DNA from 2 places in the Arthrobacter sp. K410C genome. Region 1 is predicted to be linked to the other one. Evidence: predicted binding sites of a transcription regulator. Region 1 holds the regulator's gene; the other holds the start of a gene.

Region 1 (15,763 bases):
GGCGGACCCCCGGATCAGCTGGCTGGACTGGCAGGACCCGCAACTGGTGGAGCGTGCCGCGGACCTCTGCCGCTGACGGGTTCCAGCCGGCGCTTCAGTGCCGGGCAGCCGGTTTCGGGCCTGCCGCAGCCGGCCGGTAACCTTGGAAGCATGGACGCAACCCTCGCAGAGACCACCGGCCCCGCCTTCCGCACGCTGGGCGGGCTGCGCTTTTCGAAGGGGCATGGTACGGGCAACGATTTTGTCCTGGTGGCTGATCCCGAGGGGGAGCGCACCATCACCGCGGGCCAGGTGGCTGGCCTGTGCGACCGGCACCGCGGCATTGGCGGAGACGGCCTGATCCGGGCGGTTCCCTCCCGCCTGCTCCCCGAAGGCCGCGACCTGCTGGCCACGGTCCCCGAGGCCGAGTGGTTCATGGACTACCGGAACGCCGACGGCTCCCTGTCCGAAATGTGCGGCAACGGTGTCCGTGTCTTCGTCCACTTTCTCCGGGCCGAAGGCCTGATCGACCTTCCCGACGGCGGTGCACTGACCATCGGCACCCGCGGCGGGGCCAAGACCGTGGTCCGTACGGGGGACGAGTACGCCGTGGACATGGGCCCCTGGGAGTTCATCTTCCCCGGTAAAGCCACAGCCAAAGCCATGGATTCGCTGGTCACCGCGGACGGGCTGGAGGTCCCGCGGCCCGCGCTGTCCGTCAGCATGGGCAACCCGCACACCGTTGTGGCCCTCGCAGAACTCTCCGAACTCGCGGGGACCCGGCTCTTCACGGCACCCACCGTCGAACCCATTCCTGCCAACGGCACCAACGTGGAGTTCGTTGTCCCGGCTGAACCGCTCGTCCACGACGGCGTTGGTTCAGTCACCATGCGCGTCCACGAGCGGGGTGTCGGCGAGACCCAGTCCTGCGGAACGGGAGCCTGTGCTGCCGCCGTCGCCATCCGCCACTGGGCCGGCGCAGAGGCTCCGGACACCTGGCGGGTCCACGTGCCAGGCGGGGTAGTAGGCGTGAAATTCTTCGCCGGACCGGCCGGCCACGAGCATGTGGAACTCAGCGGCCCGGCCGTCATCGTGGCTACCGGGACTCTTTCCTGACTTTCAGGATGCGGAAGGACTTGGACGTGGACTCGCGGGTCACCCTGAAGGAATGGTCCAGCTCCCCGGCGAGCCAGCGCTGGAGGGAATCCGAGCCCAGGTTCTTCTGAACCACCAGCCACGCAGATCCACCGGGCGCGAGCCGCGGCAGCCACAGTTTCAGCAGCGAGTGAAGCTCGTCCTTGCCGATCCTGATAGGCGGATTCGACCAAATCGTGTCAAACCTTAGGTCCGGATCAACTGCGTCGGGCGTGCTGGCCACAACGTTCGCCAGCCCGAGAGCGGCAGCATTTTCATTTGTCAGCGTGATGCAGCGTTCGTTCACGTCCACGGCGTACACATGTGCGTGCGGGGCACGCAGCGCCATGGTGAGCGCGATGGGTCCCCAGCCGCAGCCGATGTCCAGCAGATTACCGGTGGGCGCGGGCGCCGGAACCTCAGCCAGGAGGACCGCCGTCCCCTTATCGATGCCGTCAGGGCTGAAGATGCCGCTGGAAGTCTGCAGCCTGCGGGTTTCGCCGGCGAGCTCTACTGTGAGGGGCTTTCTGGTGAAGGGGCCGGCGGGGGATGCGCTGAAATAGTGTGCGGACTCCATAACTGGCCAGAGTAGTTCCCCTTGCAGCGTAAAGGGAAACTGCGGACGCGGGGCCTCTGCTATGGTGGAGGGCATGTTCCTGATCTTCGAGTAGCCGGGACGGGCACCGCCCGTCCCGCAGTCCGTCCTCCAGCGACGGCCAGTCCCACGGCGACGCAGGTTTTCATCACCTTCCGCTTGTGCACCGGACCAGACCCAACATGTCTGTTCCGGCAGCCGGACAATACTCGAAAGTCAGCATCCGCTGGTCTTCTCGCCGATTCTCCGGCACGTTCCCGCTCCGCCGCCTTCCGTGATGCGGCACCCGCGCCCGCGGCCGCCTTCGGCCCGCCGGCGCCCAACATCCCAGGAGAACTGCATGACCGCAGGCCGTCAGCCCAGCGCGAATACTTCCCCACAGACCAGCAATCGGCACTATTCTGGAACTGCCGAATCTTCAAAGGAGACCATGACCAGCCAGCCCAACACCGGATCCGAACCAGCCGCCCAGGACATGAGCCCTGCGGAAATCCAGGCTGTGATCGACCGGATTCTCTCCAAGGACGTACCGGCCAGGAATCTCAGCACGCCCCGCGGAGAAGAACGCGGCAACGGCAAGCCCGTGCTGGGTGCGGCACAGGCCATCTCCCGCCTGGACGAAGAGCACACCACGTTCGACGGCGACCAGCAGGACCTTGAGGAACGCCGCGCCCTCCGGCGCACCGCCGGCCTCTCCACCGAACTGGAAGACGTCACCGAGGTCGAATACCGCCAGCTGCGCCTGGAGCGCGTGGTCCTGGCCGGGCTCTGGTCCGAGGGAACCCTTGCCGACGCCGAAAACTCGCTCCGCGAGCTTGCGGCACTTGCCGAGACAGCCGGTTCAGAGGTGCTGGACGGCCTGGTGCAGCGCCGGGACAAGCCGGATCCCGGTACGTTTCTGGGCTCCGGAAAAGCCCAGGAACTCAAGGACATCGTGATGTCCACCGGCGCGGATACCGTGATCGTCGACGCCGAACTTGCCCCGTCCCAGCGGCGCGGGCTTGAAGACATCGTCAAGGTCAAGGTGATCGACCGCACTGCCCTGATCCTGGACATCTTCGCCCAGCACGCCAAGAGCCGGGAAGGCAAGGCACAGGTTGAGCTCGCGCAGCTCGAATACCTGCTTCCCCGCCTCCGCGGCTGGGGTGAGTCGATGTCCCGCCAGGCCGGTGGCCAGGTGGGTGGCGCGGCCGCCGGCATGGGCTCCCGCGGCCCCGGTGAGACGAAGATCGAACTGGACCGCCGGCGGATCCGCACCCGCATGGCCAAGCTGCGGCGCGAAATCGCCGCGATGAAGCCGGCCCGCGAAACCAAGCGCGCCAACCGCCGTCGTAATGCCGTTCCCTCCGTGGCCATCGCCGGGTACACCAACGCCGGGAAGTCTTCCCTGCTGAACCGCCTGACGGACGCGGGCGTGCTGGTCGAAAACGCCCTGTTCGCCACGCTGGACCCCACGGTGCGCAAGGCCGAAACGGCGGACGGTCTGGGGTACACCCTGGCGGATACGGTCGGTTTTGTCCGGTCCCTGCCCACCCAACTGGTGGAGGCCTTCCGTTCCACGCTGGAGGAGGTGGCTGACGCCGACCTCATCCTGCACGTTGTGGATGCCTCGCACCCGGATCCCGAAGGCCAGATTGCTGCCGTCCGCAAGGTCTTCAGCGAGGTGGATGCGCGCAAGATCCCGGAGATCATCGTGCTGAACAAGGCCGACGCAGCGGACCCCTTCGTGGTGGAGCGGCTGAAGCAGCGCGAGCCGCGCCACGTGGTGGTTTCGGCGCGTACCGGAGAGGGGATCGCGGAACTGCTCCGCGTAATCAGCGAATCCATCCCGCGGCCCAGCGTCAAGATGGAACTGCTCCTTCCATACAACCGCGGCGACCTGCTCAGCAAACTGCACGACTCCGACGCTGAAATCATCAGCCTTGACCACGTCGAGGCAGGTACCCGGGCCGTCGTCATGGTGCGGGAAGGCCTAGCGGCCGAACTGGAACCCTTCGCCGCGAATGACTGACCTCGTGGCCGGCGAAGCCACGGAAACGGCCGGCGGGCAGTTCGCCATCGAGCTGCTCGACCGGGCCGTTGCCGCCATGGGCGGGCAGAGCCGCACCGGGCAGCACGAAATGGCCAGGCAGGTGGCGCGCGCCATCGAAACGGGGAACCACCTGCTGGTACAGGCGGGAACCGGCACCGGCAAGTCCCTCGCGTACCTGGTTCCGCTGATTGCCCACGCCCTCGAAAGCAACAAGCCTGCCCTGGTTTCCACCGCCACGCTGGCACTGCAGACGCAGATCGTGGGCCGGGACCTGCCACGTCTCCTCAAGGCGATCACTCCTGCCCTGGAGCGGCCGGTGAAGGTGGCACTGGTCAAGGGCCGTTCCAACTACGTCTGCCGGCACAAGCTCGAAGGCGGGTTCCCTTCGGAGGAGCCCGCCGAGGGGCAGCTGTTTTCGCTGGGGGAGGACACCAGTGTTCCCCATTTTGCCGCAACGGTCGGCGGTCCCGCCTCGCAGCTTGGCAAGGAGGTGGTGCGGCTGCGCGAGTGGGCGGAGAAGACCGCCACCGGCGACCGCGACGAACTCCTTCCCGGTGTGACCGACCGCGCTTGGCGGCAGGTCTCGGTGACCTCGGTGGAATGCCTGGGTTCACAGAAGTGCCCCCTGGCTGCGGAATGCTTCAGCGAGCTGGCACGCCAGGACGCGGCAGAGGCCGACGTCGTGGTCACCAACCACGCCATGCTGGCTGTCAGCGCCTTCGAAGGGCTGGCCGTCCTGCCAGAGTATGACGTTGTGGTGGTGGACGAGGCCCACGAGCTGCAGGACCGGGTCACGGGAGCCGTCTCCGGCCAGCTCTCCGTGGCCATGGTCCACGCCGCCGCCTCCAGCGCGCGGAAGCACACGGCCATCACCGTGGACGCCCTCAACGCCGCCGCCGCCAACCTCGAACTGGCCCTCGCGGGCGCGCCGAACGGGCTGCTGCCCAACGGCCTGAACGACGAACAGCTGGACTGCATCGACCAGCTGCGTGAGGCCTGCCGCGCGGCGCTGTCCGATTCCAAGGGGGACAGCAGCACGACGCCCGACGGCGGGAGGCAGCTTGCGCGGTCCCGCCTGATGCTCATCCTGGAATTGTGCGAGCGGCTGCTTGCGGCCCGGGACAACAGGGAAGTGGTGTGGTTCTCGCGCGCCAGTTCCTTCGACCCCGGCCAGGGGTATTCGCAGCCCGACGAGTCCGCGCCCGTGCTGGTCAACATCGCGCCGCTGTCCGTGGCAGGCCGGCTGCGGGAGGGCCTCTTTGCCGATCACACCGTGATCCTGACATCCGCCACCCTGGCCATCGGATCAGCGTTCGAGCCCGCCGCCGGGGGTCTCGGCCTGGTGGGAGACGGCGCCCCCAGCTGGACCGGCGTGGACGTGGGCTCGCCCTTCGACTACCCGAAGCAGGGCATCCTGTACGTTGCCGGCCACCTGCCCAAACCGGGCCGGGGAGCATCGCCGGAATCGCTGGCCGAACTGGAGGCGCTCATCCGCGCATCCCGCGGCGGGGCGCTCTGCCTGTTCTCCTCACGGCGGGCCGCCGAGGAAGCAGCTGAGGCGCTTCGCCCCAAGCTCGGTGTGACAGTCCTTTGCCAGGGCGATTCCACTATGACGGCCCTGGTCAAGCAATTCGCCGACGAACCGGACACCTGCCTGTTCGGAACCATGTCCCTGTGGCAGGGAGTAGACGTCCCCGGCGGATCGTGCCGGCTGGTGGTCATCGACCGCATTCCGTTCCCGCGGCCCGACGATCCGCTCATGACGGCGCGGTCCCGTGCGGTGGCGCAGGCGGGCGGCAACGGGTTCATGTCGGTGTCCGCCACCCATGCCGCCATCCGGCTGGCCCAGGGGGCAGGCCGCCTGATCCGGTCCACCGGCGACAAGGGAGTGGTTGCGGTGCTGGATTCACGCCTTGCCACCGAGCGCTACGCCGGGTTCCTGCGGGGGGCTCTGCCCCCGTTCTGGGCCACGACGAACCGGAAGACAGCGGTAGCAGCTCTTGAGCGCCTGGCCGCGGAGGCCCACTGACAGACGGCACCCTCCCGTGAAAGGGGAAGGTGCCGTCTTTTTCGAACTATAAAGTTGTTGGTCCTGCTCTCCCTTAGAGCGAGCGCAGGACCGAGACCACTTTGCCCATGATGGTGGCGTGGTCGCCAAGAATCGGTTCGTACTGGGTGTTCTGCGGGAGCAGCCAGGTATGGCCGTCACGCTGGCGGAAGGTCTTGACCGTGGCCTCATCGTCCAGGAGCGCCGCCACGATATCGCCGTTGGCGGCATCCGCCTGGCGCCGCACCACCACCCAGTCACCGTCGCAGATGGCGGCGTCCACCATGGAATCGCCCGCCACCCGAAGCATGAACAGCTCGCCCTGTCCCACCAGCTGGCGGGGGAGCGGCATGACGTCCTCCACCAGTTGGTCGGCCAGGATGGGACCGCCGGCGGCGATCCGGCCGACCAGTGGCACCATGGCGGTGTCCACTGCGGTGGGCAGCTCCGTTACTGTGGCACCCGCGTCCTGGGGCAGCGAAACCGAAGGACCGCCGGTCTTTGCGGGTCCGCCATCCAGTGTGAGAGGCGTGAGTACCTCCATGGCCCGGGGCCGCTTCGGATCCCGCCGGAGGTAGCCCAGCTTCTCCAGTTGTGAGAGCTGGTGGGTGACGCTGGACAGGCTGGCCAGACCCACAGTGTCGCCAATTTCGCGCATCGAGGGCGGGTAGCCGTTCTCGTTGACCGAGCGCTGGATGGTTTCCAGAATTTTCTTCTGCCGCGGCGTGAGCCCCTTCGCGGCCCTTTTCGGCTGCGAGGCTGCCCTGCCCCCGGTGGCTGCTGCTGCCATATTCGCCAATGCCTTTCGGTTGCCACCGGGCTTTCCAAGGCTCCGGACTGGGTGACTTGCCCTTTTGTCAGACCCCGCTGATCAGCTTCAAGGGTGGTTGTTTCCTGTTTCAAAGCTAGGCCAGCCACTTTGCTTTTTCAAACATTTGTTCTAGCGAGTCTCGACATTGTTCGTTGATAGGTGCTAAAACTGGAGAGGCAAAAGTTCGAATATGTGTTCTAGTCAAGTGCACGGTATTCGAAAACCGTTCGAATGCGAAAGCCGGAATGTCAGTGGTGCCGGGCAGGCTGGACCTCGTAAAGCAGGGAGTCGCCAGTCCCCGCCCCCAGGCGGAGAACGCACCAAGGCATTAGAGGCACTAACAGCAGTACCGGCACTACAGGCACCACAGCACGATTTTTCCCCGGCAGCACAGGATGGTCCAGGAGGACTCAGACATGTCAGCTATATCCGCTTCGCAGGCAAACGCTCCGCAGGCCTCTGCCCGGCAGGCTTTGCAGCACGCCACGCCCGGAACCCCGGGGGGCCCGGCGCCCCTGCCTCCCCTTCGCCTGACCCGGCGGGGAAAGATCGTCCTGATCGGTATCCCGCTTGTGCTGCTGGCGGCCCTGCTGCTGTCCCTGGCAGGGTTCTTTAACTCGCCGGCCAAGGCCTCCGACACTGCTGAAGACCTCACGGTGACCCCCACGGTGACCGTTACAGTCCAGTCCGGACAGTCGTTGTGGTCCATCGCTGGAACTGTCGCCCCCGACCGTGATGCCCGGGACGTGGTTGCCGACATCGTCCAGCTGAATAACCTCCCTGCAGGGGCGGTCTTGCCCGGCCAGCAGTTGTACGTCCCCACCAGCTGAGGCAGCGTCCGCCCCAACATGCGCCGGGTGCGGCCTTGCCGCAGGCCGCACGCCCAGCGCGAACACCGGCTGTCACATTTTCCGGTCTCCGGGACGGCCACTAAACTGTTCAGGTGAATGACCAGCTAGAGCGTCTGAACCGGCTTCCCCTCCGCAGCAACCTCCGCGGGCTGACCCCCTACGGGGCGCCCCAGCTGGATGTCCCCATCCTCCTGAACGTCAACGAAAACTCGCACGGCGTTCCGGCTGACGTCAGGGCCGCCATCACCGCAGCCGTGGCCGAGGCCGCCACCAGCCTCAACCGGTATCCGGACAGGGAGTTCACCGAGCTCCGCCGGGCGCTGGCAGAGTATCTGGGCCACGGACTGGACGAGTCCAACCTGTGGGCCGCCAACGGTTCCAATGAAGTGCTCCAGCAGATCCTCCAGGCTTTCGGTGGTCCCGGCCGCACAGCGCTTGGCTTCCCGCCCACCTATTCCATGTATCCGCTGCTGGCCAGCGGAACGGACACCGGATACATCAAGGGCGAACGCGCCGGCGATTACGGGCTGAGCGCCGAATCCGCGGCCCGCCAGGTGAAGGAACTCCAGCCCAACATCGTCTTCCTCTGCTCACCCAACAACCCCACCGGCACCGGTCTCGAGCTGGATGTGGTGGAAGCCGTTTACGAGGCCGGAGCAGCAAGCCAAACCATCGTCATTGTGGACGAGGCCTACCACGAGTTCGCCCACGACGGCACCCCCAGCGCATTGACCCTCCTGCCCGGACGGGAGCGGCTGATCGTTTCCCGCACCATGAGCAAGGCGTTTGCCCTCGCGGGTGCACGACTCGGCTACATGGCGGCAGCCCCCGAAGTCACGGATGCCCTGCGCCTGGTCCGCCTGCCTTACCACCTGTCCGCCGTCACGCAGGCAACAGCCCTGGCGGCCCTGCAGCACCGCGAAGCCCTCATGGCCGACGTCGAAGACATCAAGAAGCAGCGCGACCGCATCGTCACCGAACTGACGCGGCTGGGACTCAAGCCCGCAGCCTCGGACTCCAACTTCGTCTTCTTCGGCGGCCTGGAGAACCCCCGCCAGGTCTGGCAGGAGCTGCTGGATGCCGGCGTGCTGATCCGCGACGTCGGGATCCCCGGCCACCTCCGCGTCACGGCAGGAACTGAGAGCGAAACCACAGCATTCCTCACCGCCCTGGAAAGCATCCTTGCCAGTCAGGCCGCGCTTCCCGCCTAGACTTGAAGTACCGGCGCTGGACGCCGTGCCACACTCCTTCTCCCGCAAAAAGGACACCTGACCATGAGTTCCACCGGATCGAACACGGCCGCGGCCCGGACCGCGCGCATGGAGCGCGCCACCAGTGAGTCGTCCGTGCTCGTGGAGATAAACCTCGACGGTACCGGCGTCTCGGACATCGACACGTCCGTGCCCTTCTACGACCACATGCTCACGGCGCTCTGCAAGCACTCGCTCATCGACATGACGGTCAAGGCCACCGGGGACATCCACATCGATGTCCACCACACCGTGGAAGACGTGGCCATCACGTTCGGTGAGGTGCTGCGCACGGCGCTGGGGAACAAGGCGGGGATCCGCCGGTTCGGCGAAGCCACCGTTCCCCTTGACGAGGCACTGGCCCACGCGGTCGTGGACGTGTCAGGCCGGCCCTACCTTGTGCACGGCGGCGAGCCTGCGGGCCAGGAGTACCACCTGATCGGCGGCCACTTCACTGGCTCCCTGACCCGCCACGTCTTCGAGGCGATCACCCTGCACGCCGGCATCTGCCTGCACATGAACGTCATCGCTGGCCGCGACCCGCACCACATCGTGGAGGCCCAGTTCAAGGCGTTCGCGCGCGCCCTGCGGGCAGCCGTGGAACCGGACCCCCGGGTGGAAGGCATCCCCTCCACCAAGGGTGCCCTGTGAGCGGCCAGGTCCTGAAGGACGGCGCAATTATCGATCCGTCCGCCAGCCGGAAGCTGCCTTCCCCTGAAGGAAAGCCCACCGTCACGGTGCTGGACTACGGTTCGGGGAACGTCCGCTCGGCCGTGCGTGCTTTGGAACGGGCCGGCGCCGAGGTAGTGCTCAGCGCCAAGCCCGAGGACGTCCTGAACGCTGACGGCCTGGTGGTCCCCGGCGTCGGCGCCTTCGAAACCGTCATGCGCGAACTGAAGGCCGTCGACGGCATCCGCCTCATCGGACGCCGGGTTGCCGGGGGCAAGCCCGTCCTCGGTATCTGCGTCGGCCTCCAGGTGCTCTTCGAGGCAGGCGTGGAACACGGCACGGAGGCAGAAGGCATCGGGGAGTGGCCCGGCAAGGTGGAACTCCTGCCCGCCGATGTGGTGCCGCACATGGGCTGGAACACCGTCAAGGTACCGGAAGGCTCGAAGCTCTTTGCCGGCGTCGAGAACGAACGCTTCTACTTCGTGCATTCCTACGGTGTGCAGCAATGGAACTTCGACGTCATCCAGCCGCGCATGGCGCCGCCCCTGGTCACCTGGTCCGAGCATGGTGCCCCGTTCATCGCCGCCGTCGAAAACGGCCCGCTTTGCGCCACGCAGTTCCACCCCGAGAAGTCAGGGGATGCCGGCGCACGCCTGCTGCGGAACTGGGTGGAGGCCCTGCACCGGCCCGCGGCCCAGCCTGCCTCCGGCAGCCAGCCGGACCCGGCCGGCGGTCCCGCCTAGATGTGGTCCATTGTCCTGATGGGGCTGGCCGGCCTGCTGGTAGGCGGAGCCCTGTCCTTCCGGCAGCAGCACAAGCCGCTGTGGACACAGATATCGTTCTACGTCCTGGCGGGCATGTCCCTGCTGGCCGCCTACCTGCTGACGCTGCCGGCAACCTGAACGCGCCCCGCCAACCCCCGCACCCAACCCTGAGGAAGAACATGACCACCGCAAACGATCTGCCGGTCCTTGAACTGCTGCCCGCCGTCGACGTCGTGAACGGGCAGGCCGTCCGGCTGGTCCAGGGGGAAGCGGGCAGCGAGACGAGTTACGGCACACCGCTGGAGGCCGCCACCAACTGGCAGCAGCAGGGTGCCGAATGGGTGCACCTGGTGGACCTGGACGCGGCCTTTGGCCGGGGGTCCAACGCCGAGCTGCTGCGGGAAGTGGTAGGCCGGCTGGACATCAAGGTGGAACTCTCCGGCGGTCTGCGCGACGACGAATCCCTTGAGGCCGCCCTTGGCCTCGGCGTAGCCCGCGTCAACCTCGGCACCGCCGCGCTGGAAAATCCTGAATGGACCCGGCGGGTCATTGAGCGCTTCGGCGACAAGATCGCCGTCGGCCTTGACGTCCGCGGAACCACCCTCGCAGGGCGTGGCTGGACCAAGGAAGGCGGGGACCTCTGGGAGGTCCTGGACCGGCTCGAGGACGCCGGCTGCGCAAGGTATGTCGTCACGGACGTCACCAAGGATGGAACGCTGCAGGGCCCCAACGTGGAACTGCTGCGCCAGATGGTGGAGAAGACGGGGAAGCCTGTGGTGGCCTCCGGCGGCATCTCCAGCCTGGACGACCTGAAGGTGCTGCGCTCCCTGGTTCCCCTCGGCGTCGAAGGCGCCATTGTGGGCAAGGCACTCTACGCGGGCGCCTTCACGCTGCCCGAAGCCCTCGACGTCGCCGGCCGCCGCTAGGCCGCGGACAGCACGGAAGCAGCCGTATGGCCAGCGAACCAGGGACACCCCCGCCACGCCAACTGCCCGGGCACATTGCTGCCGCGCTGGCGGGCGCCGGGGGAGCAACGGATTCGGCAGGCAGGCCGTGGGCCGGCCGCAGCCTCGCCGGTGACGACGCGAAGATCCACAACTTCGAGGACGACGACGGAACGGCCGACGCCGGCTACCTCACCGCGGTGGCCGACCTCCGGGCAGGCACGGGCAGCGAATCGTCCGTCGTCGCATCCCTCGCCACGGCACGCGTCTTCATCCCCATCGTGGCCCAGCTGGCCGAAGAGGAAGAGTCGTCCCATGGCCTGCAGGCCGACAAGCAGGCGGACATGGCCCTGGTCACGCTGAAAGCCGCGGACGGCAGGACCGCCATGCCCGCCTTTACGTCGGCCGCGGCGCTTTCCGCCTGGCACCCCGAGGCCCGCCCCGTCGCCGTCTATGCCGCTCGTGCGGCACTGTCCGCAGTGGCCGAGGGCGCGGAACTCCTGGTGCTGGACCCGGGCGCCGACGTAACTTTCGTGGTCCGCCGGCCCGCAGTCTGGGCCCTTGCCCAGCAGCAGGACTGGGTTCCCTCGTACCTGGACGCGGGCCTTGCCGAAGAAATGGGACGGGCGGCAGGCAGCTTCCCTGCAGTCCGCCGGATCGAATTGCTGCCCGGCAGGGGAGTGGCGGCGCGAGCGGCTGACGGGACAGCCATTCCGGGCGGCGGAGCCGGACCCGAACTGCAGGTGGTCCTCTACCTCGAAGACGGCCTTGACGCTGCCGGCGTCCAGCAGCTGGTGGCCGGACTCCAGGCGGAGTGGTCGCGGAATGTATTGTTTGGGGAGCGCGTCGACTCAATCGAGATCAAGCTGCGGCGCGCAGCAGAGTAGCCGGCAGCCAGGCGGGATGATCCCCGGTCCGCTGCGGCAGACGTAAGGACCACCTCGTGAATTTCGCCCTCTACCGGGAGCTGCTGGCCGTCCGGCCCATCCGGAGGCTGCTCCTCGTGGGCATGATTGCCCGGATACCCCACTCGGCCGCCGGCGTGCTGCTGACCCTCCATATCGTCCTGACGCTCGGGCAGGGGTACGCTGCCGCCGGTGCCGCGGCCGCGGTCATGACCATCGGAATCGCCCTGGGCGCCCCTTGGCGTGGCCGCAGGGTGGACACCGCCGGGCTGCGTAAAGCTCTGGTCCCGTCCGTCATCTCCGAGGCAGTGATCTGGTCCATCGTCCCTCACGTGTCCTACCAGTGGCTCCTCCCGCTGGTCTTCGTGGGCGGCCTGCTGACCCTTCCCATCTTCAGCGTGGTGCGCCAGTCCCTCGGCGTGCTGGCCGACGGCGACCAGCGGCGAACCGCCTACGCCCTTGACGCGATCACCACCGAAATGGTGTTCATGATTGGACCGGCCGCCGGTGCGGTGGTCGCCACCGGCGGCTTCACCACGGCCGGCCTGACGGTCGTGGGCCTGGCGACGTCGCTGGCGGGGCTTTTCCTGATCTGGTTCAACCCGCCCACCCGCAGCCCGGAACAGGCACCAGGACAAAAGGAAGAGAGCGAGGCTGACCAGCGCCATGCAGCAGAGGCTGCCATGGTGGCCGCTGCCCCGGCCCACCTGCAGGAAGCGGCCGCCGAACTGGGTCCTGCCGCCTCGCGGGCGCCGTCCGGCCTCCGCGGCAAGGTCAGCCACAACTTCGCCTGGTTCACGGCAACCGTGGCTGCGCTTTTCGCCGTCGCCGCGGGCGCCGGAATGGTCCTCAGCGGCACCGACGTCGGCATCGTGGCAGCCCTGGAAACAGGGGGCCGGCAGAGCGAGATCGGCATCGTCTTCCTGTTCTGGTGCGCGGCCTCGGTGGTGGGAGGGCTGTTGTACGGTGCCATGCACCGGCCGGTGCCACCGATCCTCCTGCTGCTCGGCATGGCCGCCCTCACCATCCCCATGGGGTTTGCCTCGGACACCTGGACGCTGGCACTGCTGTCCGTCCTGCCGGGGCTTCTGTGCGCTCCGGTGCTGTCCGCGGCCTCGGAGAAGGTGGCGGACCTCGTTTCCGAGGAACGCCGCGGCGAGGCAATGGGCTGGTACGGCTCAGCCCTCACCGCGGGCGTCGCGCTCGGCTCGCCGCTCGCCGGGGTGTTCATCGACGTTATGGGCTCCTCCGGCGGCTTCGTGTCCGTGGGAGTCGCCGGCGTGGTCCTCTGCCTGGTGGGCCTGGTCCTCCAGCTGCGCCGCCGGAAGGCTGCGGCCTGAGCCGCCCCCTATTTCTCCCCCCGGGTTTTTGTCCAGATATGGTGATTTCCGGGGCCTGCAGGTCGACTTATCTGGACGAAAACTCCTGGGAACGACGACGGCGGGCCGGCCCCGGAAGGTCGGCCCGCCGTCGCGGTTTGCCGGGAGTGTGCTGCCTTAGTTGACGGCCCCCGTGTACTTCTCGCCCGGACCCTTGCCCGGGGCATCCGGGATCAGGGACTCTTCGCGGAAAGCAAGCTGGAGCGAGCGCAGCCCGTCGCGCAAGGGTCCTGCGTGCTGCGAACCGATCTCCGGTGCAGCGGCAGTCACCAGGCCCGCCAGGGCAGTGATCAGCTTGCGCGCCTCGTCCAGGTCCTTCAGCTCCGCGGCGTTTTCCTCGGCGGCAAGGCCAAGCTTGACCGCGGCGGCGCTCATCAGGTGGACAGCGGCGGTGGTGATGACCTCGATGGCCGGCACTTCGGAAATATCCCGGATCTGTTGGGAGACATCGGCGCCGGAGCCGGCGGAGTCGAAAACGTATGAATTACTGTCTGGCGTGCTCATACTGGTAAGCTTGACACAGACCAACTGGATGTCGTTATTTCAAAGACCAGGTTCCCACCGGCGCTTTCCGGCGCTGACGGGAATTTTTTCTGTAGAATGGCATGCAGTTTGCAAGCGGAGTTCTCTCCCACCCGCGTCAGCCGCTGTTCCAAAGGTTCACCAGAACACTTCCGGAACTCAAGGTTGCCGGGTACTGGTTGGGCATGGCCCCGGTGGACGCCGGAACCATGCATGCGGTCCCCTTGTGGGGCTTGCATGTACCAGCCGCCAAGAGGCCTTCGATTGCTCCGGCAATTGGGGGCCTTCTCTATTTGCCGGATTCCACAACAAAAACAGGAGCTTTAACATTAGCGAGCCAAGAATCAATGAGCGTATCCGCGTCCCCGAGGTGCGGCTGGTCGGCCCTGCAGGTGAACAGGTAGGCATCGTCCGTATCGAGGATGCCCTGCGTCTGGCTGCCGAGTCCGACCTTGATCTCGTTGAAGTTGCACCTCAGGCGAAGCCTCCGGTGTGCAAGCTGATGGACTTCGGCAAGTACAAGTACGAGGCCGCGGTCAAGGCACGTGAAGCCCGGAAGAACCAGACGAACACCGTTCTGAAGGAAATCCGTTTCCGCCTGAAGATCGACACCCACGACTACGAGACCAAGCGCGGACACGCATTGCGCTTCCTCGGTGCCGGGGACAAGGTCAAAGCCATGATTCAGTTCCGTGGCCGCGAGCAGCAGCGCCCGGAAATGGGTATCCGCCTGCTCCAGCGCTTTGCCGACGACGTCGCCGAGGTCGGCGTAGTCGAGTCCAGCCCCCGCATCGACGGCCGGAACATGGTCATGGTGGTCGGCCCGCTGAAGAACAAGGCTGAAGCCAAGGCCGAGGCGCGCCGCGCAACGCAGCGTGCGGAAGCGAAGGCGCAGAACGAAGCCAAGGCAGCCGGCCGGATCGACGTTTCCGGCCAGGACCAGGCACCCATGACGCAGTCACTGGCCGACCTGCTGCCTGAAGGTTTCACGACGTCGACTGAAGCGGAAGCACCCGCCGAAGCTCCGGAGCAGACGCTGGCCCCCGCCGTCGAGCCTGCAGCCGCAGCCGAAGCACCCGCGGAAACTCCGGAAGCACCCCAGGAGGAGGCCCCCAAGCAGGAGGCCCCCAAGCAGGAGGCTCCGAAGCAGGAAGCCCCCAAGCAGGAGGCTCCGAAGCGGGAAGCCCCCAAGGCTGCCGTGCCGGCTCCCAAGCCGGCAGCAACGGAAAAGTCTGAGGCTGCTCCGGCGGCTGCGGCTCCCAAACCGGCAGCTGTTCCTGCGCCGCCGAAGCCGGTGGCCAGGCCTGCGGCGCCGAAGCCTGCTGCACGCCCTGCCCCCAAGGCAGTGCCGAAGCCGGCTGGCAAGAAGACCACTTAGTTCACAGCTGCCGTAGGTTCCGCCCGACGGCCGACACCAACCAGCATGCCGCCCTTCACAGGGCGGCTGCGTGATAGAGCTGCAGGCATAGCCTGCGGAAACGTAAGGAGATCGGTTCCCATGCCGAAGATGAAGACCCACAGTGGTGCTAAGAAGCGCTTCAAGCTGACCGGCAGCGGCAAGCTGCGCCGCCAGCAGGCTAACCGCCGCCACTACCTGGAGCACAAGTCCAGCCGTCTGACCCGCCGCCTTGCCGGCGACAAGATCGTCTTCAAGGGTGACGCCAAGGTCATCCGGAAGATGCTCGGCATCTAATTTCCAAGTTCTTTGGCTGGCACTGACTGGTGCCGGCCACCTGTAAAAAAGCCTTCTCAGGCCGCCGGAACTCCGGCAGTAGATGCTTGGGATCAGATTTTGAAGGAGTACGCACGTGGCACGTGTGAAGAGGGCGGTCAACGCCCACAAGAAGCGCCGGGTTGTCCTTGAACGGGCGAAGGGCTACC
Region 2 (15,763 bases), on a different contig from region 1:
GTCCCGCTGACGGCCGAAGGCGTTGCGGCGCACCGTCATGTCCAGGCCGCCGAAGGTCTGCTGCGGGGCGCCGGAGAGGTCGGTGGCCGGGTCGGCGATGTCCGAGGCGAGCAGGATCATGCCGGCGCAGGAACCATAAACCGGCAGTCCTTCGGCAATGCGCTCCCGCAGGGGTTCGGCCAGGTCGAAGGCCCGCGCCAGCTTGTCGATTGCGGTTGATTCGCCGCCGGGAATGATGAGCCCGTCCAGGCCGTCCAGCTCCTTGGGCCGGCGGATGCCCACGGCTTCGGCGCCGGTGGCCTCAGCGGCCCGGAGGTGCTCCCGGAAGTCACCCTGGAGCGCCAGCACGCCGATCCGCAGGCCTGCACCAACGCGCGCGGAAGCGGCGGAAAGGGAATTTGTCATCCATCCAGCATACGGGCCCGCGCCCTGCCGCCGGGTCCGCCGGGAGCAGCCCGCGGCGGTTGCATGCCGTTGCTGGGATATATTCGAAACATGGTTTCCCTCAGTGTTCCGCTCGGCAAGCTGGTCCGCCGGGCCACCCGGCTCCGGGGCGGCGGCTCCGCCCTGCCGGGCCTGGTGGTCGAAAAAATCGATCCCGGCTTTATGCGGCGGACGCTCAGCACCCTCCCCCATGGCGTTGCGGTGGTGAGCGGCACCAACGGAAAGACCACCACCACCAAGATGGTGGTGGAACTGCTGGAGAGCCAGGGGCTCAGGGTCTTCACCAACCGCACCGGCAGCAATTTCACGCGCGGCGTTGCAGCTGCCCTGCTGGGTGAGGTGGACTGGCGCGGCAGGCTCGACGCCGATATCGCCGTCCTGGAACTCGATGAAGCCCACGCCGTCCACTTCGTCAACAGCGTCCCGCCCCGGTACTGCCTCCTCCTGAATGTCCTGCGGGACCAGTTGGACCGGTTCGGCGAAATCGACAAGACAGCCCAGTTGCTCCAGCAGATTGCCGCCAAGACCACCGGAACGGTGGTCTTGAACCGCGAGGACCCGCGGGTGGCAAGGATCGCCGACACCCTTACCGGGCAGGACGTGAAGTACTTCGGGCTGGACGAGTCACTGCTGGGCACCTTCCCCAACGACGACGACATGCGCGCCGCCCCCGGAAGCCCCGCCCCGGCGGGCCTTTCGGAGAAGCCGGCAGCCGACGTCGTACTCCGCAAGGTGGGTGCGGACACCGCCGAATTCGAGTACGACGGCGGCACGGTCACCACGTCGATGAAGCTTCGGGGCGTCTACAACATTTTCAACGCAGCGGCCGCCCTGACCCTGGCCAGGAGCATCTGCGGCGCCGGCGCCGCCACCGCTGACCACGAAACGCTGCTGGAGGCATTGTCCCAGGTGGCGCCGGCCTTCGGACGCGGCGAGAGCCTCACCGTGGACGGCCAGCCCCTGGACCTGGTACTGGTCAAGAACCCCAGCGGTTTCCGGCTCGGCCTGAAGTCGTTCCCGGCGGGCGGTTACGCCACGATGATTGCCATCAACGACAACTATGCCGACGGCCGGGACATGTCCTGGCTGTGGGACGTGGAGTTCGATTCCCTGCATGCGGAGGGCGTGGACCAGCTCACCGGATCCCGCGCCTACGACATGGCCCTGCGGCTCCAGTATGACGAGGTTCCTTTCGGATCAGTCCAGCCCGAGATCGCACCGGCGCTGGCCTCCTTCATCCGGGAAGCTTCCGGCAAGCCCAAGCGGATCTTCTGCACGTACACCGCCATGCTGGCCATCCGCCGCGAACTGTCCAAGATCACCACCGTGGAGGTTGTCTCGTGAGTTCCGAAACACCCGCCACCGGACCCGTTGAAGGACAGGGCAAGGGGACCCTCCGTGTGGTCCAGCTCTATCCGCGGGACATGAACATCTACGGCGACTGGGGCAACGCGCTGGTCCTGCAGCGGCGCATCAGCTGGCACGGCTACACGCCCGAACTGCTTGAATACAACGTGGGCGACCCCTTCCCGGAAGACGTGGACATCATCGTGGGCGGAGGCGGCCAGGACAGCGGGCAGCTCATCATCCAGGACGACCTCCAGGACCGGGCCCCCGAGCTGAAGGGCCTGGCGGAGGACGGCGCGCCCATGCTGCTGATCTGCGGCCTGTACCAGCTCTTCGGACGGTTCTTCAAGACCCGCACTGGTGCCGTCATCCCCGGCATCGGCGTCCTCGACGTCGAGACCCACGGCACCGATGAGCGGCTGATCGGCAACGTCAAAGTCTCCACACCCGAGTTCGGTGAAGTCCTCGGCTACGAAAACCACAGCGGCCAGACCACGCTGGGAGAGGGTGTCCGTCCCCTGGGCACCACCGCCAAAGGGACCGGAAACAACAGCAGTGACGGGCATGAGGGCGCGCGCTACCGGAACATCGTTGCAAGCTACCTGCACGGTTCGCTGCTGCCGAAAAACCCGGCCATCGCCGATTTCCTGATCCGCACGGCGGCGGAGCGCAGGTATGGAACGTTCGAGCCCGGCCACCCGGACGACAGGTTTGCCGAGCTGGCAAGGGAACACGCAGCCCGGCGTCCCCGCTGAACCGCCTACGGCTCGCGGCTGATGAGCAGCTCGTGGGCTCCGGCAGCCGCTGCCCCCATTGACTCCACCACTGCCTGCGTGCGCTGCCGGGTTGCGGCATCCGCTTCCGGCCCTGCGCAGGGACCCTGCGGCGCGTCCGAAGCCACCGAACACCAGCGGTAGGGATCGCGGACAATGACCGACGGCGCCCACGCGAGATCGGTGACCGTCCACTTACCGGAACCGTCCTGGCCGAACTGTGCCCGGACCAGCAGGCCTTCGTTGTTCACCACGTACCAGGGCGAGAGTTCCGTGACCCCGTTGCCCAGACCGTAGACGATCCAGGTTCCGTTGTAATTTTCGATCGGCAGGACCGAGTGCGTGTGGTGCCCGTACACCAGGTTGAACTGGCCGCTGTCAGCCAGCGCGTGGGCAACCTCCTGCTGCTGTGCGTTCGGTGCGGTGGCGTACTCGTCGCCGGCGTGCATCGCGCCCAGGACGATGTCCGCGCCCAGGGCCCTGGCCTTTTCCGCCTTGGCGATCATGGCCGGCGCGTCCAGCATGTCCACCTGCCACGGGTACTCGGCGGTGAGTCCGTTGAGCCCGTAGGTGGCCTGGATGACAGCCACCTTGGCGGCCGCAGTTTCCAGGATCAGGATCCCCTGCGACTCATTCTCAGTGCGGTACGAGCCTGTGTGCTTGAGACCCGCCGCGTCCAGGGCATCGAGGGTGCGCAGCAGCCCGTCGGTGCCGCGGTCGATGGTGTGGTTGCTCGCCGTCGTACATGCCTGGTAGCCCACCGCCTTTGAAGCCGAGATGATCTGCGGCGGGACGTTGAAGGAGGGATAAGCGGAGAATGGCCCCTCCGGTCCGGCCACCGGCGTTTCCTGGTGGCAGATGGCAAGATCGCTCCTGCTGATGTAGCGGCGCTGGCCCTCCAGCAGCGGCACAAAATCAAGGCCGGGTTTTCCGGCGGCGGCGGCATCCTGCTGCGCCTGCTGCCACAGCTCGGTGTGGACCAGCATATCGCCGGTGACCAGGACCGAGGTGCACCTCAGCACCGGGCACGCCGGCCCATTCCCGGGAGTGGGAGCCGGTGTGGGTGTGGAGTCAGGGGGCGGCGTCCCGGTTTGCTCGGCCGTACCAGGTTGGGCAGTTCCAGCCTGGACCGATTCGGCCGGCTGCGGCGGCGCACCGTTCTGTTCAGCGAGCAGGCCGCAGCCCGCCAGCACACCTGTCAAGCCCAGCGCTCCGGCCAACGACAATGCCACGACGCGGGCGCGCCAGCGCCCGGCCGCCCCGGCGGCTATGGTCCCCATACCCGTCATTGTAGGGATGGCCGCCGTCTGCATACGGCATTGTTGCCACATTGAGAAGCGTGGCTTGCTGTGAAAGGTTTACCCCATGATGAACCCCCTCCTGGCTCCCAGCCTCCTCCCCTACGGACTCCCGCCGTTCAGATCGATCGAGGATTCGCACTACGCCGAAGCCATCGAAGCCGGACTAGCCGAACACCTCGCTGAGATCCAGGTGATCGTGGATAACCCTGAGCCTGCCGATTTCGAGAACACGGTGGTGGCGATGGAACGGTCCGGGCGGTTGCTGGAGCGGGCCGCGGCGCCGTTCTTCACCCTGGTGTCAGCCCACGCGTCCGAACGGATCCGGGAGCTGGAAACCGAATTTTCGCCGCGGTTTTCCGCGCACCAGGACGAGGTCTTCCTGAACCGCGCACTGTTTGAAAGGTTCGCTTCCGTTGATGCCTCCGGACACGATCCCGAGCAGGCGCGCCTGCTGGAGGAGTACCTGAAGGAGTTCCGCCAGTCCGGCATCCAGCTGGACGGGCCTGGGCAGGAGCGGCTCCGGGCAATCAACGCCGAGTTGGCCCGCCTTGGCACGGAGTTTGGCCAAAGGGTCAAGGAAGGCATGAAGTCGGCTGCCCTCCTGCTGGACAGCCCTGCCGAACTTGCGGGCCTGCCGGCAGATGATGTGGCCAGTGCTGCGGAAGCGGCCCGCGATGCGGGACACGATGGCAAGTACCTGCTTACTCTCGTCCAGCCGGTAAACCAGCCTGCCCTTGCCTCGCTGGCGGACCGGAGCGTGCGGCGCCGCCTGTTTGAGGCGTCGGTTGCGCGGGGCAGCAGCGGCGGGGAACTGGATGTCCTTGACCTGGCGCGTCGGATGGCCGGCCTGCGGGCCGAGAAGGCGTCCCTCCTGGGATACGACAACTACGCCGAACTGGTGGTGGACCGGCAGACCGCTCCGGACTTCGGGGCCGTCCAGTCCATGCTTGGCCGGTTGGCGCCGGCAGCCGTCCGGAACGCCGACGCCGAGGCAAAGGCACTGGCCGGCGTCGCGGGCCATCCGCTGGAGGCCTGGGACTGGGCCTACTACTCCGCGAAGGTCCGGAAGGACAGGTACGACGTCGACGAACAGGCGCTCCGGCCGTATTTCGAGCTGGACACCGTGCTGGTGGACGGCGTGTTCCATGCCGCCACCTCCTTGTACGGCATCACCTTCCAGGAACGGACTGACCTTGCCGGCTACCATCCCGACGTCCGGGTCTGGGAGGTCCGCAACGAGGACGGGAGCGGGCTGGGACTGTTCCTGGGCGACTACTACAGCCGGGAGTCCAAGCGCGGCGGCGCGTGGATGAATTCCCTTGTGGACCAGTCAGGCCTGCTGGGCACCCGCCCCGTGGTGATCAACAACCTAAACATTTCCAAGCCGCCGACTGGCGAACCCACGCTGCTGACCCTGGACGAGCTCCGCACGGCGTTCCACGAGTTCGGGCACGCCCTGCACGGGCTCCTGTCCAACGTCACGTACCCCAGGTTCTCCGGCACGTCTGTCCCCCGGGACTTTGTGGAGTATCCCTCGCAGGTCAACGAGATGTGGATCATGTGGCCGGACGTGCTGTCCAACTACGCCCGGCACCATGTCACCGGGGAGCCGCTTCCGCAGGACATCGTGGACCGCCTGGAAGAATCCCGGCTCTGGGGTGAAGGCTTTGCCACCACGGAATACCTCGGCGCGGCGCTGCTGGACCTGGCCTGGCACACGCTGGAGCCGGGCAACGTCCCGGAGGACGCGCTTGAGTTCGAGGCGAAGGCCCTCGCGGCAGCGGGGATGGCCCATCCGCTGATTCCGCCGCGGTACCGGACGGGCTATTTCCAGCACATTTTTGCGGGTGCGGGGTATGCCGCCGGCTACTACTCCTACATCTGGAGTGAAGTGCTGGACGCCGAAACGGTGGACTGGTTCAGCGAGAACGGTGGCCTCACCCGGGCGAACGGTGAACGGTTCCGCCAGGAGCTCCTCTCGCGCGGCAACAGCCGCGACCCCCTGGACTCCTTCCGGGTCCTGCGCGGCCGCGATGCCAGCCTGGAGCCCCTCCTGAAGCGCCGCGGCCTCGAGTAACAACATCCCGAGTTTTTGTCCAGATATGGTGACTTGGGACGCCCAGAAGTCCCCATATCTGGACGAAAACTCCAAGGAAAACGAACGACGCCGGTCCCCCACCGCACAGGGTGGGGAACCGGCGTCGTCAATTAAGGCACCAGGCGACACGCAGCGCCGGACGGTGTGGTCCGGCAGCGTGCGTAAAAGGGGCCCCGCCCCCGGCCATCGCCTGTATGGCGGCAGCGGGAGGCGGGGAATAGCACGCAGAGGATCGCGCCGTCCGGCGCCCCAAAAGCGCTAAGGCAGAATTACCAGCCGCGCTCGGCCAGGCGGTGCGGCTGGGGGATCTCGTCGACGTTGATACCCACCATGGCTTCACCCAGGCCGCGGGAGGCCTTGGCGATGACGTCAGGATCGTCGAAGAAGGTGGTGGCCTTGACGACGGCGGCCGCGCGCTGGGCAGGGTTGCCGGACTTGAAGATGCCGGAGCCGACGAACACACCGTCGGCACCGAGCTGCATCATCATCGCGGCGTCGGCCGGGGTGGCGATACCGCCGGCGGTGAACAGCACCACGGGAAGCTTGCCGGTGGAGGCTACTTCCTTGACCAGTTCGTACGGTGCCTGCAGTTCCTTGGCGGCGACGTAGAGCTCGTCCTCGGGCAGGGCGGCGAGCTTGAGCAACTCGGCACGGATCTGGCGCATGTGCGTGGTGGCGTTGGAGACGTCGCCGGTGCCGGCCTCGCCCTTGGAGCGGATCATGGCCGCGCCCTCGTTGATGCGGCGCAGCGCCTCACCGAGGTTGGTGGCACCGCAGACGAAGGGAACGGTGAAGTTCCACTTGTCGATGTGGTTGGTGTAGTCGGCCGGGGTGAGGACCTCGGACTCGTCAATGTAGTCGACGCCGAGGGACTGCAGGACCTGGGCTTCGACGAAGTGGCCGATCCGGGCCTTGGCCATGACCGGGATGGACACGGCGTCGATGATCTGGTCGATCATGTCGGGATCGGACATGCGGGACACGCCGCCCTGGGCGCGGATGTCGGCCGGCACGCGTTCGAGCGCCATGACAGCAACGGCACCGGCGTCTTCGGCGATGCGGGCCTGTTCGACATTGACGACGTCCATGATGACGCCGCCCTTGAGCATCTCGGCCATGCCACGCTTCACGCGGCTGCTGCCCGTGACGCTGTTCGCGGAGGAACCGGCCTCGCTGCTTACATCAGGTGTAGACACAAAAACCCCTATGGGTAGATAGATGACCTTCGCCGGGCGTGCAGGCGGCAAGTGCCGGACTGTGCACACACGGATAGTGCCGGATCCATTGACCGGGCAGTCCTAATACTAGTCCCACCAGGGCCGGGCGGCTTAATCATGCTTAATCAGCGGGCGTCGGTTCCGCCTGTGCCTGCCGGCGGACGGACAACACGCGCTGCACAACGGTGATGAAGCTGGCCAGGGCGAGCAGCGCGAGGGTGGCCAGGAGCACCACGGGTGGCAGGCCCACGCCGGTCAGGCCGGTAACCACCAGCACTGAAACCAGGCGTTCCGCACGCTCGGCGATTCCCACGTTCGCGGTGAACCCGAGGGACTCCGCCTTGGCCCTGGCATAGGACACCACCATGCCAAGGACCAGGCAGATCATGGCAGCAACTGCTATGGGGGTATCCGCCCCGCCCGTGAAGAACCAGATGGCCAGGCCGGCAAAGAGCGCGCCGTCGGCGATGCGGTCCAGGGTGGAGTCGAGGAAGTTTCCCCACCGGCTTTTCACATCCTGCATCCTGGCCATGATGCCGTCCAGGACGTCGGAGAAGATGAATGCGGTGATGAACAGTGTTCCCCAGAACAGCTGCCCCAGGGGATAGAACACCAGTGCGCCCACAACAACTCCGGCAGTGCCAATGACGGTAACGGCGTCCGGCGAGACGCCCATCCTCAGGAGCCAGCGGGCCAGCGGGGTGAACAGCGCGGTGAAGAATCCGCGCGCGTGCCTATTCAGCATCCGTCTCCCCGGGCCAGGCGTCGGCCACCTGCTGGCGGACCTCGTCGAGGGTCTGCGTGATGGCCTTGGTCTGGGCGATGATCGGGAAGAAGTTCCCGTCCCCGCCCCAGCGTGGAACCACGTGCTGGTGCAGGTGGGCGGCGATGCCGGCACCGCCCACCACGCCCTGGTTCATCCCCAGGTTGAACCCGCCGGGGTTCGCCACTTTCCGCAGCACGCGCATGGCGGTCTGCGTGAGGTCGGCAAACTCAGCGGTTTCCTCAAGGGTCAGGTCCGTGTAATCAGGAATGTGGCGGTAGGGGCACACCAGCAGGTGCCCCGGATTGTAGGGGAAGAGGTTCAACACCACGTAGCAGGTCTTGCCGCGGTGGACGATGAGCGCATCCTCGTCCGTGCGGCCCGGCCCCAGGCAGAAAGGGCAGTCGTTTTCGTTCTTGAACTGGTGCTGGCCGCCCTTGATGTAGGCCATGCGGTGCGGAGTCCACAGGCGCTGGAAGGCGTCGGGGACACCGGCGAGGGCAAAGTCGTCGGTAACGCCGGCATCCCCTGGATACCCTGCGCCTGTGTTCTCCTGCACGCTGCTGGTTCCGTTCCGCTAGCTGGTCCGGTTACGGACGGCTTCCGTGATCCGCTTGATTGCCTCGGCCACCGGAACACCGTTGTCCTGGCTTCCGTCACGGAAGCGGAAGGACACGGCACCTGCCTCGGCGTCGTCCCCGCCGGCAATCAGCACGAACGGGATCTTGTCCTTGCTGGCCGTGCGAATCTTCTTCGGGAAGCGGTCCGACGACGTATCCACCTCGGCGCGGATGCCTGCCGCCTTAAGCTGGTCGACGACGTCGAACATGTACTCGTTGAAGGCTTCCGCAACGGGGATGCCCACCACCTGGACGGGCGCCAGCCAGGCCGGGAACGCGCCGGCGTAGTGTTCGGTCAGCACGCCCATGAACCGCTCCACGGAGCCGAAGAGCGCGCGGTGGATCATCACCGGCCGCTGCCGGCTGCCGTCCGCTGCCTGGAACTCCAGTTCGAAGCGCTCGGGCAGGTTGAAGTCCAGCTGGATGGTGGACATCTGCCAGGTGCGGCCCAGGGCGTCCTTCGCCTGCACGGAGATCTTGGGTCCGTAGAAGGCTGCTCCGCCCGGGTCCGGAACAAGTTCCAGCCCCGACTCCTGCGCAACCTCGGCGAGGGTCCTGGTGGCCTCTTCCCAGGCGGCGTCTTCGCCGACATACTTTTCCGGGTCCTTCGTGGATAGCTCCAGGTAAAAGTCGTTCAGGCCGTAGTCCTTGAGCAGGTCCAGGACGAATGTCAGGGTCTTGGTGAGCTCGTCCTTCATCTGTTCGCGGGTGCAGTAGATGTGGGCGTCGTCCTGTGTCATTCCGCGGACCCGGGTGAGGCCGTGGACAACGCCGGACTTCTCATAGCGGTAAACGGATCCGAATTCGAACAGGCGCAGGGGCAGTTCCCGGTAGGACCGGCCGCGGGACCTGAAGATCAGGTTGTGCATGGGGCAGTTCATCGGCTTCAGGTAGTAGTCCTGGGCCGGCTTGCGCACGGTGCCGTCCTCGTTCAGTTCGGCGTCCACCTGCATGGCCGGGAACATGCCGTCCTTGTACCAGTCGAGGTGGCCGGAAACCTCGTAGAGGTGGCCTTTCGTGATGTGCGGCGTGTAGACGAACTCGTAGCCCGCCTCGACGTGGCGCTGGCGTGAGTAGTCCTCCATCTCCTTGCGGATGATGCCGCCCTTGGGGTGGAAGACGGGCAGGCCGGAGCCCAGCTCGTCCGGGAAGGAGAAGAGGTCCAGTTCCGAGCCGAGCTTCCGGTGGTCGCGGCGTTCTGCCTCGGCGAGCCGCTCCTGGTACGCCTTGAGCGCGTCCTTGGTGGGCCAGGCGGTGCCATAGATGCGCTGCAGCTGCTGGTTCTTCTGGTTGCCCAGCCAGTAGGCGGAGGATGACCGGGTCAGGGCAAAGGCGTTGGAGATGAGCTTGGTGTTGGGCAGGTGCGGCCCGCGGCAGAGGTCGCACCAGACGGTGGTGCCGTCCTTGCGCTCCACGTTGTCGTAGATGGTGATGTCACCGGCACCCACCTCGACGTTCACGCCTTCACCGGCCTCGGCGGCGTCGTTCTTCTTGCCCAGCAGCTCCAGCTTGTAAGGCTCGTTCTTCATGGCCTCACGGGCTTCGTCCTCGTTGACCACGCGGCGGACGAACTTCTGGTTCTGGTTGATGATCTTCTGCATCATCTTCTCGAGGGTCTTGAGGTCCTCGGGGGTGAACGGCTCTGCGACATCGAAGTCGAAGTAGAAGCCGTCGGTGATGTAGGGGCCGATTCCCAGCTTGGCGTCCGGCCGCAACTGCTGGACTGCCTGGGCCATGACGTGGGCGGTGGAGTGGCGGAGCACGTTCAGCCCGTCAGGGGAATCGATGGTGACGCCTTCGACGTCGGCGCCCTCGGGAAGTTCCTGGTCCAGGTCCTTCAGTTCGCCGTTGACGCGGGCCACAACTACATCGCGGCGCTCAAAGAAGAGTTCCGCACCGGTTGTCCCGGTAGTCACCTTGGTCTCTTCGCCATCGACGACGAGGGTGATCTGCTGGGCATCTGACACGGGTGTCTCCTATTCAAAGTTCAGGCTTCATAGCTTGTGGCGTACGGGGACCACAGCCAGCCATCGTCAATGCTATCTGTTCGGGGATAGGCCGACCAACGCGGCGCACGGCAGTGTCAGCCGTTGAATCCGGTAATGGCGAGGCTTCTGCTGATCCCGTCCAGAGGATGTGGCACGTCCGGCGCCTGGGCTGCGGGATCCGGGAACGGCAGGGTTTCGGTCCGGCTCAGGTCCCAGGCCATGCTGGCACTCAAACTGATTCCCCGGGGACCGGTCCGCCGGGTGGTACCCCTGATCAGGAGCAGCCGGGTGCCGAACAGGAGCATCCCAGCTTTTTCCTGGGCCTCGTGGAAGAAGACAGAGTCAACACAGCCGGTGCCGTCGTCGATGCTGATGAACACCACCCGCCTGCCGCCCCGCATGGGAGGCGTCTGGGTGGCCACACGCACCCCGGCCACCAGGACCTCCGTACCGTTGCGCAGGCCCAGCAGTTTGTCTGCGGTGGTGACGCCCAGCCTGTCCAGCAGGGGCCGGTGGCTGTCCATCAGGTGGGTACTGACGTCCACCGCCATCAGGTCAAGCTCTGCCCGGACGTTTTCCACCAGGGTTGGTTCCGGCAGTCCCGGGGCGACATTCCGGAGTTCAACATCCCCAAGGGGCAGCGGTAACTGTCCCTCCAGGACCTCGACGCCTTTCCTGCTGCTGCCGGACGCCTGGAGCTTCTGCAGATGCTGCACCAGGTCTGCCCGGTTGGCAGTACCTCCCGCCTCCCGGTGCAGTGAATCGAAGGCACCCAGCTGCGCGAGCCTTTTGATGTTTGGCTTGCTGATTTTCGACCTTGCCCGGAGGTCGGCCAGCGATTCGTACGGCTGTCCGGCAACGATTCTCTTCAACTCTGTCCTGGAGAGCCCGTAAATACCGTTGAGGCTCAGCCGGATACCGAGTTTTCCGGCGTCAGGGCCGGACTGGACCCGCTCCACCCGGTACTCAGCCTTGCTGAGGTTGATATCAAGAGGAAGGATAGGGATGCCCAGCCTTCTCGCCTCGGCAACCAGCAGCCGTTTGGGGTACATGCCCGGATCGTGCTCCCACAGCCCGGCAAGGAATGCCTCGGGGTGGTGGGTTTTCAGCCAGGCTGACTGGTAGGTGGGCACAGCGAAGGCCGCACCGTGGGCTTTGCAGAAACCGAAGCTGGCAAAGGATTTAAGGGTGTCCCAAACCTTGTCAACGACGTCTGCTGAATACCCCTTCACTTTTGCCTTCCTTCGGAAATAATCTTCGACGCCGGCTTCGCCTTCTTCGCTGCTCAGGGCCCTGCGGAACTCGTCCGCTTTGGCCAAGCCGCACCCGGTCATGACGTCGAACGTCCTCAGGATCTGCTCGTGGAACACGGTCACGCCGTGTGTTTCCGCCAGCACCGGTTTCAGGTCGGGGTGGGGGTAGACCTCCGGGGCAAACCCGTGCCGGTGTTCAAGGAAGGGCCGCACCATATCCGACTTCATGGGCCCGGGCCGGAACAGCGAAATATCGATGATGAGGTCGTTGAATTCACGCGGGGCCATCTTGCCGATCAGCTCGCGCTGGCCCGGTGATTCGATCTGGAAGCAGCCTAAAGTGTGCGTGCTGCGGATCAGTTCGTAGGTGGGCTCGTCATCGAGCGGCACGGCGTTGAGGTCGATGTGGCCGTTGTCAGCAATATAGGCTGGTCCCGAACCATCCGCCCCGGCAGGGTGCCGGCCGGCAGTAACAACCTCATTCTTTGAAGGATGAATCCGGATGATTTCCCGGACCGCGAATGCCATGGCGCTTTGCATCCGCACACCCAGGACATCGAGCTTCAGCATGCCCATGGGGTCCATGTCGTGCTTGTCGAACTGGCTCATGGGCAGCCCCAGTCCGCTGGGCTGTACCGGGGTGCGGTCCAGGAGCGTGGCGTCACCGAGGATCACCCCACAGGGATGCATGGAGATGTGGCGTGGCAGCCGGTCAAGGCGTTCGGTCAGGTCCACCAGCAGATCGAGCTGCTGGTTGCCGTCGGCATCGCGCTGCTCAACCCTTCCGGCGAACTCCTTGAGTTCGGGCTTTTCCTGCAGCGCTTCACGGAACTTGCGGGCCGAGAAGCGCCACAGCTGCTTGGCGATCTCACCCACTTCGCCGTCATCCATGCCGAGTGCCATACCGGCATCGCGTACCGCTCCCCTGGCCCGGTAACCGTTCTGCATGCTCATCAACGTGACCCGCTCGGCACCGAACCGCTCGAAAATCCGCCGGTAGACGTTATGGCGCTCGGCACTTTCGACGTCGATGTCGATGTCCGGCAGGGTTGCCCGGTCCTGGGAGAGGAAACGCTCGAAGATCAGGTCATGCTGGAGGGGGTTCACGTGGCTGACATCGATGAGGTAGTTCACAAGGCTGGAAGCGCCGGATCCGCGGGCCGCAGCCCGGACACCCATGTCCTGGATCATCCTGGACACCTCTGCCACTGTCAGGAAGTAGGAGGAAAAACCGAGGTTCCGGATGATACGCAGTTCATGCTCAAGCCGTGACTCCATGGTTCTTTCCGCCGCCCCGCTGATGCCTGGAAACCGCCTGCCGATCCCTGCATTGCAACGCTCCACCAGCTCCTGGTGCGGGTCCTGGCTGATCCCCAGCACGGCTGTCTCCGGCACAACAGGCTGCTTCCACCCCATATCGGCAGCGGGATCAATCCGGCACAGGTCGGCGAGCGCCTCGGTCTGCGTCATCAGCTGCTTAAGGTCAGCGGCACCGTAACCTGCGGCAGCGATGATTTCCTTGCCGAGCAGGAGCATCTGGTCAGCAGACTTTAGCCAGCCCTGGCCGGTGGGTTGCAGCAGCGGTTCGGTGGCGAGCTCCGGAAGCGATTTCAGGGTCCTTGCCGAATCAAGAACGTCAGCTGTGGGTGCGCCGTCTGCAGCACAGTACCGGACTGCGTTTGTCAGGATCGCCGGTACGTGGTGTTCCTCGGCAAGCCGGAGCATGCGGACTGCGTGGGCAGTGCTCAATGGTGACCCCGGGGCGCTGAGCTGGGAGACAATCTCTGCCACCACCGTCCCGCCTGGCATGGCATCCAGCCATTGCTTAAAAAGGGTACGCGGGCGGAGATAGCGCCGGCCTCCCATTGCCCGGCCAACATCCGAATCAGGGCCGATCAGGACAGTCAGTACCGGCTTGAGGGTCTGGGGATCAAGCGTCCGGGAGGCAAGTTCGGCACGTGTCACGGCAACCGGCACCGCTCCCCCGGCTTTTCCCGTTGTCCGTGCGTGGGCATCGGAGATCAGGCGGCACAAGGCCCGATAGCCGGCACCGTTGTTGTGCCCGCGGGCAAGGACAACCACCCTGCCTGCCACCTGGGTACGGTGGTCGCCGTCGTCGTCAAGGACCGCAAGGTCAACTCCGACGATGGGATCCAAACCGGCAGCCATGCAGGCCTTAAGGTGCTTGATGGTTCCATACAGGCCGTCGCGGTCCGTGCAGGCAAGGGCGGTGGCGCCGTCCGCGGCGGCAGCCTGTGCCAGTTCATCCGGCCAGGAAACCCCATAGTGGGCGCTGAATGCGGTGGAGACGTGAAGGTGCGTGAAGCTCATGCTGTTCTGGGCCGGAGGGCATCATGGATCCGCACCAGCCGCCAGCGGCCACTGCGGATATGGCGGGAAAGGTCAAGGGTCAGTGGTTCACCGTGCGCCGTGCTTCCGGCGGCTCCACCCGGGGACGGCAATACCTGCACCCGCCAGATTTCATGGTCCACCACCCCGGGACCGCTCCCCAAAGGCGCCCTGCTGTCTTCCGCCCACCACTGCCGGCGCTCATACCAGCGCATTGGTTCGGCACAGACATCGTAGGACCTGCCGGCCCAAACAAGGCTTACAGGTTGGCCCTCAGGAGAGCACAGGACATCAACGGATTCGCTGAACATGCCCATGGCGCCTCCCGGAATAACCTGACCCTATTCGAATATGTGTTCGAACAGTTCAAGTCTACGCCCGGTTCAGCCCAATGCATAGAAAGGGGTCGCAGGGCTTCCCCGCCGTTACCGGACAAGGGGGTGGACGGAGCGGAAAGCAGGGAGCAGGATGGAGCCATGGAAACCCAAGACGCACTCCTCAAGCAGGCAAGCCTCAAGGCACAGGACTCCACCCTCGTGGCCACCTTCGACATCGACGGCACCATTCCAGGGTCCGGCGCATATGTCGTGGGAATGGTCGGGGCCACACCGGATTATTCGTCGCAACGGCGGCTGTGCATTGAGTTCATGAACGGGGAGGCCATTGCCTTCTACTCGTTCAACCGCGAACAGGGCATTGAGGAGAACTACGACCTGTCAGGTGTATCGCACTCCGAAAACACCATTACCGGGCAGTTTCCCAAGGCAGCCATCAACGGGCTGGGGCAGGGGCATGTCATCTCCGCCTTCAGTGAGGCGGACGGCCGGGAATTCCAGTCCGGCGTCCCGGTAGAGGAAGCCCTGTAAGGCTTCCTCTTTTTCTTGCCCTGGCGCGGGGTTCAGCTGGATTCTTTGTGGACCCGCATCTCGAGTTCAATGAAGCCCGAGATCATGGCCCGGTACGTGGATTCCACGATGTCCGGGTCAATGTCCTTCTTCTCAGCGGCCGAACGGACGTGTTCGATAATCCGTTCCACGCGGTCGGGCGCACGGACCTCCGCGTCGTCGCCCTTCAGGGTGCCGGCGATGCGAATCAGCCGTTCGCGGCGGGCGATGAGGGTGACGATCTGTTCATCCACCTCATCCACAGCAACCCGGACGGCAGCGAGCTGTTCTTTGTCGGCCAAAGCGTCCCGATCGTTTCCTTGAATAGTTGCCATCGTCTGACAGTATCGAAGCATGCAGCCAAGAGTCGACTTCATTTCACTGGGCGTCCGCAGCGTTCCAGCGTCCAGGGCGTTCTACGTGGATGGCCTGGGCTGGCCGGTCCACAAGGAGGTTGCCGGGGACGTGGTGTTCATCCAGGTCAACCATGGCCTGGTGCTTTCACTCTGGGACGCGGGGCAGATGCAGGCGGAAGCAGGCGTCAGCGCCCCCGGGCCGGTCCCCTGCATCACCCTCAGCCAAAACCTGGCGAGCGTTGAGGAGGTGGACCAGGTAATGGCGGAGGCGGCGGCCGCGGGTGCCGCCATTGTTGCCGAGCCGGTCACCCAGCCGTGGGGCGGCTATACAGGGTACTTCGCGGACCCGGACGGTTTCCGCTGGGAAGTG

The links. Region 1 encodes LexA, which represses DNA repair genes until DNA is damaged. Its sites were predicted from a motif close to TCGAACANNTGTTCGA; they were not measured.
Region 2: a site for LexA is predicted at 14,499-14,514, ahead of AC5RU7_RS16470 (DUF6504 family protein). Genes of this name have one in related genera too.

What each region holds. Positions count from the first base shown of each region.
Region 1 covers NZ_JBNHFJ010000002.1:346,917-362,679, forward strand. The annotation lists gene miaA (tRNA (adenosine(37)-N6)-dimethylallyltransferase MiaA) at 1-76, shown strand, start outside; gene dapF (diaminopimelate epimerase) at 151-1,095, shown strand; gene AC5RU7_RS06540 (class I SAM-dependent methyltransferase) at 1,076-1,690, opposite strand; gene hflX (GTPase HflX) at 2,139-3,719, shown strand; gene AC5RU7_RS06550 (ATP-dependent DNA helicase) at 3,712-5,769, shown strand; gene lexA (transcriptional repressor LexA) at 5,843-6,577, opposite strand; gene AC5RU7_RS06560 (LysM peptidoglycan-binding domain-containing protein) at 7,015-7,428, shown strand; gene AC5RU7_RS06565 (histidinol-phosphate transaminase) at 7,542-8,660, shown strand; gene hisB (imidazoleglycerol-phosphate dehydratase HisB) at 8,724-9,350, shown strand; gene hisH (imidazole glycerol phosphate synthase subunit HisH) at 9,347-10,111, shown strand; gene AC5RU7_RS06580 (hypothetical protein) at 10,112-10,270, shown strand; gene priA (bifunctional 1-(5-phosphoribosyl)-5-((5-phosphoribosylamino)methylideneamino)imidazole-4-carboxamide isomerase/phosphoribosylanthranilate isomerase PriA) at 10,312-11,058, shown strand; gene AC5RU7_RS06590 (SseB family protein) at 11,085-11,963, shown strand; gene AC5RU7_RS06595 (MFS transporter) at 12,020-13,321, shown strand; gene AC5RU7_RS06600 (DUF1844 domain-containing protein) at 13,478-13,864, opposite strand; gene infC (translation initiation factor IF-3) at 14,253-15,260, shown strand; gene rpmI (50S ribosomal protein L35) at 15,381-15,575, shown strand; gene rplT (50S ribosomal protein L20) at 15,691-15,763, shown strand, end outside.
Region 2 covers NZ_JBNHFJ010000013.1:47,687-63,449, reverse strand. The annotation lists gene pdxT (pyridoxal 5'-phosphate synthase glutaminase subunit PdxT) at 1-405, opposite strand, end outside; gene AC5RU7_RS16515 (MurT ligase domain-containing protein) at 496-1,788, shown strand; gene AC5RU7_RS16510 (type 1 glutamine amidotransferase) at 1,785-2,546, shown strand; gene AC5RU7_RS16505 (CapA family protein) at 2,552-3,844, opposite strand; gene AC5RU7_RS16500 (M3 family metallopeptidase) at 3,930-5,942, shown strand; gene pdxS (pyridoxal 5'-phosphate synthase lyase subunit PdxS) at 6,233-7,159, opposite strand; gene pgsA (phosphatidylinositol phosphate synthase) at 7,302-7,925, opposite strand; gene AC5RU7_RS16485 (HIT family protein) at 7,915-8,502, opposite strand; gene thrS (threonine--tRNA ligase) at 8,521-10,530, opposite strand; gene AC5RU7_RS16475 (DNA polymerase III subunit alpha) at 10,647-14,135, opposite strand; gene AC5RU7_RS16470 (DUF6504 family protein) at 14,132-14,470, opposite strand; gene AC5RU7_RS16465 (hypothetical protein) at 14,630-15,019, shown strand; gene AC5RU7_RS16460 (chorismate mutase) at 15,052-15,372, opposite strand; gene AC5RU7_RS16455 (VOC family protein) at 15,392-15,763, shown strand, end outside.